Regions from separate parts of the Buttiauxella cochleicola genome, predicted to be linked through region 3. Evidence: predicted binding sites of a transcription regulator. Region 3 holds the regulator's gene; each other region holds the start of a gene.

Region 1 (3,284 bases), on a different contig from region 3:
CCGTTTTCCAACACCTGGCTATGCGTATTGAGGCCAGGATATTTTGGCAGCAGAGAAGGGTGGATGTTGATCAGTCGCCCTGCGTAATGACCGACAAACTCCGGGCTAAGAATGCGCATATAACCGGCTAGCACCACCAGATCGGGGGCGTAGGCATCGATCTCAAGCATTAGCTCACGATCGAACGCTGCGCGGTCAGCGAATTGGCTAGCCGTTAACGCGTGAGCAGGAATTTCCGCAGCACGCGCTCGCTCAAGACCAAAGGCATCGGTTTTATTACTGAATACAGCCGCCACGGTGGCATTAATCTTTTTCAGCTTACAAGCATCAATAATTGCCTGAAGATTGCTTCCGTTGCCGGAAATTAGCACCACTATACGTCTCATTACTCAATAACCACGCGCTCGGAGGAATCAGAAGCTTTGATACTACCGATTTTCCAGGCGTTTTCACCTTTTGCGTTCAAAAATTCTATCGCTTTATCAGCTTCTGACTCAGGCAGGGCAATCAGCATGCCGACACCGCAGTTAAAGGTGCGGTACATTTCGTGACGGCTGATATTCCCGGCTTTTTGCAACCAGTTGAATACCGCAGGCCACTGCCATGAAGATTCAGCAATAATCGCCTGAGTGTTGTCTGGCAGAACGCGTGGGATATTTTCCCAGAAGCCGCCGCCGGTCAGGTGCGCAATGGCGTGAACGTCTACATTTTCAATCAATTCCAGAATAGACTTCACATAAATGCGAGTCGGTTCCAGTAAATGATCTGCCAGCGGTTTGCCTTCAAGCTCTGTCGTCAGCGGGTCAGTACCGCTCACTTCCAGTACTTTACGTACCAGAGAATAACCGTTGGAATGCGGGCCACTTGATGCCAGGGCAATCAGCACATCGCCGTCAGTGACTTTAGAACCATCGATGATTTCAGATTTTTCGACCACGCCTACACAAAAGCCAGCAACGTCGTAATCTTCGCCATGGTACATGCCCGGCATTTCAGCCGTTTCACCGCCAACTAATGCACAGCCAGATTGCAGACAACCTTCGGCAATACCGGAAATAACGCTCGCAGCAGTTTCGACTTCAAGTTTGCCAGTGGCGTAATAATCGAGGAAAAACAGCGGCTCAGCACCTTGAACAATCAGGTCATTGACACACATAGCGACCAGATCGATGCCGATAGTGTCGTGGCGCTTTAAATCCATCGCCAGCCGTAATTTAGTACCCACACCGTCGGTGCCGGAAACCAGCACAGGCTCACGATACTTTTGAGGTAACGCGCACAACGCACCGAAACCGCCCAGCCCACCCATGACTTCCGGGCGGCGAGTCTTTTTCACTACACCTTTGATTTTATCGACCAGAGCGTTACCAGCATCAATATCAACACCGGCATCTTTATAGCTAAGAGAGGTTTTGTCGGTCACTGCTTAGTCCCCGCGGATGGGTTAGAAATAAAAAACGCCGCAATTCTAACAGTGCAGGCAAACGTTTGCGAGCCTCTTATTCAGCGGGGTGTAATTATTATCAATCTATACTCATTTCACCCAACTTGATCTCGAAGCGGTGGCGCGGTGTTAAAAAAGCGGTATAATCCGGCGATTTTTTTTATGGTGGCCAACTATCTCGGGGAGAAAGAGTATGAAGATCGTGGAAGTCAAACACCCACTCGTCAAACACAAGCTGGGCCTGATGCGTGAGAACGACATTAGCACCAAACGCTTTCGTGAACTCGCCTCAGAAGTTGGCAGCTTGCTGACTTACGAAGCCACGGCGGATCTGGAAACTGAAAAAGTCACTATCGAAGGCTGGAACGGCCCGGTAGAGATTGATCAAATCAAAGGTAAGAAGATTACCGTTGTGCCAATTCTGCGTGCCGGTCTGGGCATGATGGAAGGCGTGTTGGAAAACGTTCCAAGCGCGCGTATCAGCGTTGTGGGTATTTACCGTAACGAAGAAACCCTGGAACCTGTTCCTTATTTCCAGAAACTGGTTTCTAACATTGAAGAACGTATGGCGCTGGTGGTTGACCCAATGCTGGCAACCGGCGGTTCTATGATCGCAACCATCGACCTGCTGAAAAACGCCGGTTGTACCAGCATTAAAGTGTTGGTTCTGGTCGCAGCACCTGAAGGTATCGCTGCGCTGGAAAAAGCGCACCCGGACGTTGAGCTGTTCACCGCTTCTATCGATCAGGGTCTGAACGAGCACGGATACATTATTCCGGGCCTCGGCGATGCTGGTGATAAGATTTTCGGTACCAAATAATTGATTCAATAAAATTAGCCGACTTTGAGAGTCGGCTTTTTTTTGGCTAAAACACAACAACACCATCCTCAGAGGAAATAAAGATGACACGCCGCGCTATTGGAGTGAGCGAAAGACCACCCCTGCTGCAAACGATACCGTTAAGCTTGCAGCACCTGTTCGCGATGTTTGGTGCCACCGTTCTGGTACCAATCCTGTTCCACATCAACCCGGCGACGGTGCTGCTATTTAACGGGATCGGGACACTGCTGTATCTCTTTATCTGTAAAGGTAAAATCCCGGCCTATCTCGGTTCGAGCTTTGCGTTTATTTCACCGGTACTGCTACTCCTGCCGCTGGGCTATGAAGTGGCGCTGGGCGGTTTTATCATGTGTGGCGTGTTGTTCTGTATTGTGGCTTTGATTGTTAAAAAGGCCGGTACTGGCTGGCTGGATGTGATGTTCCCTCCTGCGGCGATGGGCGCGATTGTGGCGGTTATCGGCCTTGAACTGGCGGGCGTGGCTGCGAATATGGCTGGTCTTCTACCTGCTGATGGCACTTCTCCTGACTCAACCACCATTATTATTTCCCTGGTGACGCTTGGGGTAACCATCTTTGGTTCGGTTCTGTTCCGTGGCTTCCTGGCGATTATCCCGATTCTTATCGGTGTGCTGGCGGGTTACGCACTCTCCTTCGCCATGGGCGTGGTTGATGTCACGCCAATTATTAACGCGCACTGGTTCGCACTGCCAACCTTCTACACCCCGCGTTTTGAGTGGTTTGCGATCTTCACAATTCTGCCTGCAGCGTTGGTAGTGATTGCGGAACACGTGGGTCACCTGGTCGTAACGGCAAATATCGTGAAGAAAGATTTGATTCGCGACCCAGGCTTGCATCGTTCAATGTTCGCCAACGGTATTTCGACGATTTTCTCCGGTTTCTTTGGTTCGACACCAAACACCACTTATGGTGAGAACATCGGCGTTATGGCCATTACCCGCGTTTATTCCACCTGGGTTATCGGTGGCGCGGCGATTCTGG
Region 2 (3,284 bases), on a different contig from region 3:
CGCAAATGCATGTACGTCACCATGTTCAGCCGCATGGAACCAGTTCACCTGCGCGCTATGGTCATTTTTCGCCAGCGTATCGAGCATTGCCAGCATCGGCGTTTGGCCAACCCCTGCTGAAATCAACGTAACCGGCGTTTGCGCTTTCACGTCCATAAAGAAATCACCGGCAGGCGCGGCCAGATGCACTTCATCGCCCACTTGTGCGTGATTGTGTAACCAGCTTGAAACCTGGCCTAAATCTTCACGTTTCACCGCAATGCGATAGCTTTTGCCATCTGGCTTGCGGGTCAATGAATATTGGCGAATCTCCTGATGCGGGAAGCCTTCAGGTTTGAGCCATACGCCAAGGTATTGGCCTGGTTGATAATCAGCGACCGGTTTGCCATCCAGCGGTTCAAATTCGAAGCTAGTGATAAGTGCGCTCTGCGGCTCTTTTGCCACAATCCGAAAAGCACGTGTCCCTTCCCAGCCGCCATTTTTCGCCGCGTTATCCTGGTAAATTTCAGCCTCACGGTTGATAAATACGCCAGCCAGAACACCGTATGCTTTGCCCCAGGCATCCAACACTTCCTGGCCCGGGCTAAACATTTCATCCAGCGTTGCTAACAGATGACCACCGACGATGTCGTACTGTTCCGGTTTGATCTGGAAGCTGGTGTGTTTCTGCGCGATTTTTTCTACCGCTGGTAGTAACACCGCCAGATTTTCAATATTGGTCGCATACGCACAGATGGCATTGAACAGCGCTTCACGCTGATCGCCATTGCGCTGGTTGCTCATATTGAAGATCTCTTTCAACTCGGGATTATGGCTGAACATGCGATCGTAAAAGTGCGCGGTAAGTTTTGGACCGGTTGCTGCAAGCAGGGGAATAGTCGATTTCACTGTAGCGATGGTTTGTGCATCAAGCATGGTGTTTCTCCATTTTCGGGCAGGTTTTCTAATTGATGTATTTTAAATGCATCTTATAAAACTCGCCGCCAAAATAAAAGTACTACATTGTAAATGGATACTTACTGAGTCGATTCGGCTCACAGAACATGAAATTTCTGCATGTTGATGATGAATTAATATCCGCAGAAATAGCTTGCCACTTTTGGCTTCAAACCCTTGCTGGATGCCGAGCCAATCGTTTGCGTAAAAACCTCTGTCAAGACCTATCACCTGATACCAATTCGGTTTACACTGTTGCCCGTTGTTTGAGAGAGCCCTCAAAGCTGTTCGAATTTTTACTGTTAGCTGAGTCTGGAGATGCGAATGTTAAAACGTGAAATGAACATTGCCGATTACGATGCCGATTTATGGCAGGCCATGGAGCAAGAAAAAGTACGTCAGGAAGAGCACATTGAACTGATCGCCTCCGAAAACTACACCAGCCCACGCGTGATGCAGGCTCAGGGTTCTCAGTTAACCAACAAATACGCTGAAGGCTACCCAGGCAAACGCTACTACGGCGGTTGCGAATACGTTGATGTGGTTGAACAACTGGCTATCGACCGTGCAAAAGAGCTGTTCGGCGCTGATTACGCTAACGTGCAACCGCACTCCGGTTCACAGGCTAACTTCGCGGTATACACCACTTTGCTGGAACCAGGCGACACCGTTCTGGGTATGAACCTGGCACACGGTGGCCACCTGACTCACGGCTCCCCGGTAAACTTCTCCGGCAAGCTGTACAACATCGTTCCTTATGGTATCGATGAAAGCGGTCATATCGACTACGCAGATCTGGAAAAACAAGCTAAAGCCCATAAGCCGAAAATGATCATCGGTGGCTTCTCTGCTTATTCCGGCGTGGTTGACTGGGCAAAAATGCGTGAAATCGCAGACATGGTTGATGCCAAACTGTTCGTGGACATGGCACACGTTGCTGGCCTGATTGCCGCGGGCGTTTACCCGAACCCGGTTCCACATGCGCACGTTGTTACAACGACTACGCACAAAACTCTGGCAGGCCCACGCGGTGGTTTAATCCTCGCGAACGGCGGCAGCGAAGAGCTTTATAAGAAACTGAACTCCGCTGTGTTCCCTGGTGCGCAGGGCGGCCCACTGATGCATGTCATCGCGGGTAAAGCTGTTGCACTGAAAGAAGCAATGGAACCTGAGTTCAAAACTTACCAGCAGCAAGTTGCTAAGAATGCAAAAGCAATGGTTTCTGTGTTCCTGGATCGCGGTTACAAAGTGGTTTCTGGCGGTACTGACAACCACCTGTTCCTGCTGGATCTGGTTGATAAAAACCTGACCGGTAAAGAAGCTGATGCTGCATTGGGTCGCGCGAATATCACCGTGAACAAAAACAGCGTGCCAAACGATCCGAAGAGCCCGTTTGTGACTTCTGGTATCCGTATCGGTACTCCAGCGGTAACTCGCCGTGGCTTCAATGAAGCAGACGTTCGCGAACTGGCTGGCTGGATGTGTGATGTGCTTGATAGCATCAACGACGAAGCTGTTATCGAACGCACCAAGCAAAAAGTTCTCGATATCTGCGCACGTTTACCTGTGTACGCTTAATATCGTCTGACATTGAAACCCCGGCTTGCCGGGGTTTTTTTATTCCTGCTCGTTATTACATCTCATTTAACGCGACTTCTGCGTACAAATACCCAATCCCCATGACTTGCTGTGGCCTGCTTAATTGCCCAAAACTAATCTGTGTGGCATTCATCTTTAATGAGTCGCCGTGATCAAATGGATTGAATCCAATTTGCCTGTCGATAGTTGCGAGCCAGCTGTCACCAAAAGCACAGCTTCTACCATAAAACAGAATCTGATTGATATTCAGGATATTGAGGAAGTTGTACAGACTTAGCCCAATAGCGTTTGCGGCACTTTCGACCCAACGGCGTACTTGTTCATTGCCTTCGTGCCAGGCAGCAATAAGCTGTGTTGAGGTAATCGATTCAGGGTCGAGCTTAGGCGTTCCTGGTTGTGATTTTAACCATATGCGCGCCTGTTTTTTTAACGCACTTAACGAAGCTACTGTTTCCAGGCAACCATAGCGCCCGCAGTCACAAGCCATGCCGTCTGGGTTCACAATGGTGTGACCGATTTGCCCACTGCCATACAAACTGCCGCGATAAATCTGCCCGTTGATGACAAACGATGAACCAATTCCATAATCGACATTTATCACGCAGAAATCCTGGCGGTTTGCTGGATTTTGCCACTTTTCTGCCAGAGCTAGCATCACACAGTCGTTATCGACTCTTACCGTTACACCAAGCTTTTCCTCCAGCAGATATTTAATTTCTACCGGCTCACGCCACGGAGCCTGTGGCATG
Region 3 (3,284 bases):
TTGGAACCACACCTTCTATTGGAATTGCCTGGCACCAAATGCAGGCGGTGAACCAACTGGGGAGCTTCTGGAAGCCATTAATAAGTCGTTTGGGAGCTTTGCTGAGTTTAAACAGCAGTTCACTGATGCGGCTATTAAAAACTTTGGCGCTGGCTGGACCTGGCTTGTCAAACAAGAAGATGGCGCTCTGGCGATTGTCTCTACCTCAAACGCGGGTACCCCATTAACAACAGCGGCAACACCGTTATTGACTGTGGATGTGTGGGAACATGCGTACTACATCGACTACCGCAATGCTCGTGCTGGCTATCTTGAGCATTTCTGGGCGTTGGTGAACTGGGAGTTTGTTGCTAAGAATCTGGCAGCATAAAACCAAAAAGATATGGGCCGCGATTGCGGCCCATTTTAATCAGAGCGATGTATCAATGCAGTACGGCGGTTAACGCGCCACACACAATCAGAGCCAAAACAACAACCGTGGTCATGATTGAAAATTTCAGATCGGTACTCATTAGCAAACTCCTTTTATTACCCTACAATCGGTGTGTCGGATTGATTTTCCCACAATCAGACATAAAAATCCCCCTGGTTTTAACCTGATATCGCTTTTCCCTCTTTCACTTTTCTCCAGGATAGGCCAAAATCCCACGCTAATTTGTTGCGTACCATCTATTCAACGCCCTCCTCCCGTTTTATGTCGCAATCCCGGCATACCTGCAACCTTAACGTTGCCTCAGGAGTTAGCGTACGCAAACGTTTAACACATTGGTTATCAGGGGTTTACGATATGGCCCGGAGTGAAATTTAATGGCGACAATCAAGGACGTAGCGAAGCTCGCAAACGTTTCCACTACAACCGTATCACATGTGATTAACAAGACCCGTTTTGTGGCGGAAGAAACACGCAATGCGGTCTGGGCAGCAATTAAACAATTGCATTATTCGCCTAGCGCCGTCGCACGTAGCTTGAAAGTTAATCACACCAAAACGATTGGTTTGCTAGCCACTTCTAGCGAAGCACCCTATTTTGCCGAGATAATCGAAGCTGTCGAAAATAGCTGCTTTGAAAAAGGCTACACCCTGATTTTGGGTAATGCGCACAATAATTTCGAAAAACAGCGCGCCTATTTATCCATGATGGCGCAAAAACGCGTCGATGGGCTGTTGGTGATGTGTTCTGAATACCCGGAATCATTACTGACTATGCTTGAAGAGTATCGTCACATCCCAATGGTTGTGATGGACTGGGGCGAAGCCCGCGCGGATTTCACCGACTCCGTTGTCGATAATGCCTTCCACGGTGGCTATCTGGCTGGCCGTTATTTGATTGAGCGTGGTCACCGCGAAATTGGTGCAATTCCCGGTCAAATGGAACGTAATACCGGTGGCGGCCGCCATGCTGGTTTTATGAAAGCGCTGGAAGAGGCTGGTATCGCTATTCCTGAGAACTGGATTGTGCAGGGTGACTTTGAACCTGAGTCAGGCTACCGCGCCATGCAGCAGATAATTGGGCAGTCCCATCGCCCTACCGCGATATTCTGCGGCGGTGACATTATGGCGATGGGCGCAATTTGTGCTGCTGATGAAATGGGTTTACGCGTGCCGCAAGATATTTCCATTATCGGCTACGACAACGTGCGTAACGCGCGTTACTTCTCACCGGCATTGACCACCATTCATCAGCCGAAGGATTCACTGGGTGAAACAGCATTCAATATGCTGCTGGATAGAATCGTCAATAAACGCGAAGAGTCGCAGTCGATTGAAGTACATCCACGCTTAATTGAACGCCGTTCAGTGGCAGATGGTCCATTCCGCGATTATCGTCGCTAAAAACAGTCAATGGAGCCTGCCTAAGCAGGCTCCTGCAACCACTCCTGATTCATCGTCTCACTATCCCCCAAATACTCCAACAACCAGGCCAAAGCTGGCGAAGCATCATTTTGCCGCCATGTCAGGCAACATGCCGCGTCCGGGAATGGGTTATCGAGCGTCAGCTCACTCCACTGCCCCGAAGCTAACCACGGCTTTGCTATATGCAGCGGCACCATACCAATACATAAACCCGCGCTAAGACAATCAGAGCCAGATTCCCAGTCTGGAACCACAACTCGACGCTGATTATCCAAAAGCCAGGTAATGCGCTTCGGTAGCGAGCGGGAAGTATCTTCCAGTACTAACGACGGCCAGGCCCGTAGATCATCATCACTTAAGGTTCCGCCCTGCTGTGCCAGCGGGTGATTTGATGACACCACACAGCGCCAACTCAACGTCCCCATATCGCGGAACGCATAACGCCCCCCGACGGGAATAGCTTGTGTCGCACCAATCGCGACTTCAACTCGCCCATCAGCCAGCGCATCCCACACGCCGTTAAACACTTCCTGGAAGATACGCAGTTCGATATCCGGAAAATGACGATAAAAATCCAACACTAACTGACGTGTTCGTTCAGGTTTAACGATGTTATCGACTGCAATCGCCAGGTGCCCGCGCCATCCATTTGCGATCTGTTGACACTGCTGCCGTGTCGTCATCATTTTTTTGATAACAGAACGGCCTTCTTTCAGGAAAAAGACGCCAGCGGGGGTTAATTCAACATCACGATGGCGACGTTCGAATAACGGAACCGCTAACCAATCTTCCAGTTGCCGTACCGTATAGCTGATAGCTGACGGAACGCGGTGCAACTCTTGTGCTGCACCACTGAAGCTGCCATTGCGCGCTACCGCATCTATCACTTCCAGCGAATATTCTGACCACATTTCTCTGCTCACAAATTTTTTGAACGCAACCTACAAATATTAGCGTTTCACAAGCCTATTTGCACTCCGTACACTCTTGCAGCGATCAACCTGCAAGATAAAACAAGAGAAAATTATGCAACCATCAAAAGGATTTCTTATCTGGCTGGCTGGATTAAGTGTTCTGGGCTTCCTTGCCACAGACATGTATCTGCCTGCTTTCGCTGCCATTCAGCAAGATTTACAGACCGATGCCTCCGCCGTCAGTGCGAGCCTGAGCCTGTTCCTTGCGGGCTTTGCGTTTGCCCAGTTAATGTGGGGGCCGCTGTCAGACCATTTCGGACGTAAACCAGTTTTGCTGGCAGGTCTAAGTCTGTTCGCCGTCGGTTGTATTGGAATGTTGTGGGTAGAAAGTGCTACTGCTCTGCTGGTGCTGCGCTTCGTTCAGGCCGTTGGTGTTTGTTCTGCCGCGGTAAGCTGGCAGGCACTGGTGACCGATTACTACCCGGCAAACCGTGCAAATCGCATTTTTGCAACGAT

The links. Region 3 encodes PurR, which represses purine synthesis genes. Its sites were predicted from a motif close to CANGCAAACGTTTGCNTG; they were not measured.
Region 1: the regulator PurR is predicted to act here: its motif matches at 1,478-1,495, upstream of purM (phosphoribosylformylglycinamidine cyclo-ligase).
Region 2: the regulator PurR is predicted to act here: its motif matches at 1,126-1,143, upstream of glyA (serine hydroxymethyltransferase).

The regions. Positions count from the first base shown of each region.
Region 1 covers NZ_JAJSOU010000024.1:47,481-50,764, reverse strand. Annotated here, with positions in the region: gene purN (phosphoribosylglycinamide formyltransferase) at 1-386, opposite strand, end outside; gene purM (phosphoribosylformylglycinamidine cyclo-ligase) at 386-1,423, opposite strand; gene upp (uracil phosphoribosyltransferase) at 1,638-2,264, shown strand; gene uraA (uracil permease) at 2,348-3,284, shown strand, end outside.
Region 2 covers NZ_JAJSOU010000016.1:38,961-42,244, forward strand. Annotated here, with positions in the region: gene hmpA (NO-inducible flavohemoprotein) at 1-915, opposite strand, end outside; gene glyA (serine hydroxymethyltransferase) at 1,261-2,514, shown strand; gene LVQ79_RS18790 (ROK family protein) at 2,570-3,284, opposite strand, start outside.
Region 3 covers NZ_JAJSOU010000001.1:180,419-183,702, reverse strand. Annotated here, with positions in the region: gene sodB (superoxide dismutase [Fe]) at 1-370, shown strand, start outside; gene cydH (cytochrome bd-I oxidase subunit CydH) at 423-512, opposite strand; gene purR (HTH-type transcriptional repressor PurR) at 808-1,833, shown strand; gene punR (DNA-binding transcriptional activator PunR) at 1,854-2,765, opposite strand; gene punC (purine nucleoside transporter PunC) at 2,881-3,284, shown strand, end outside.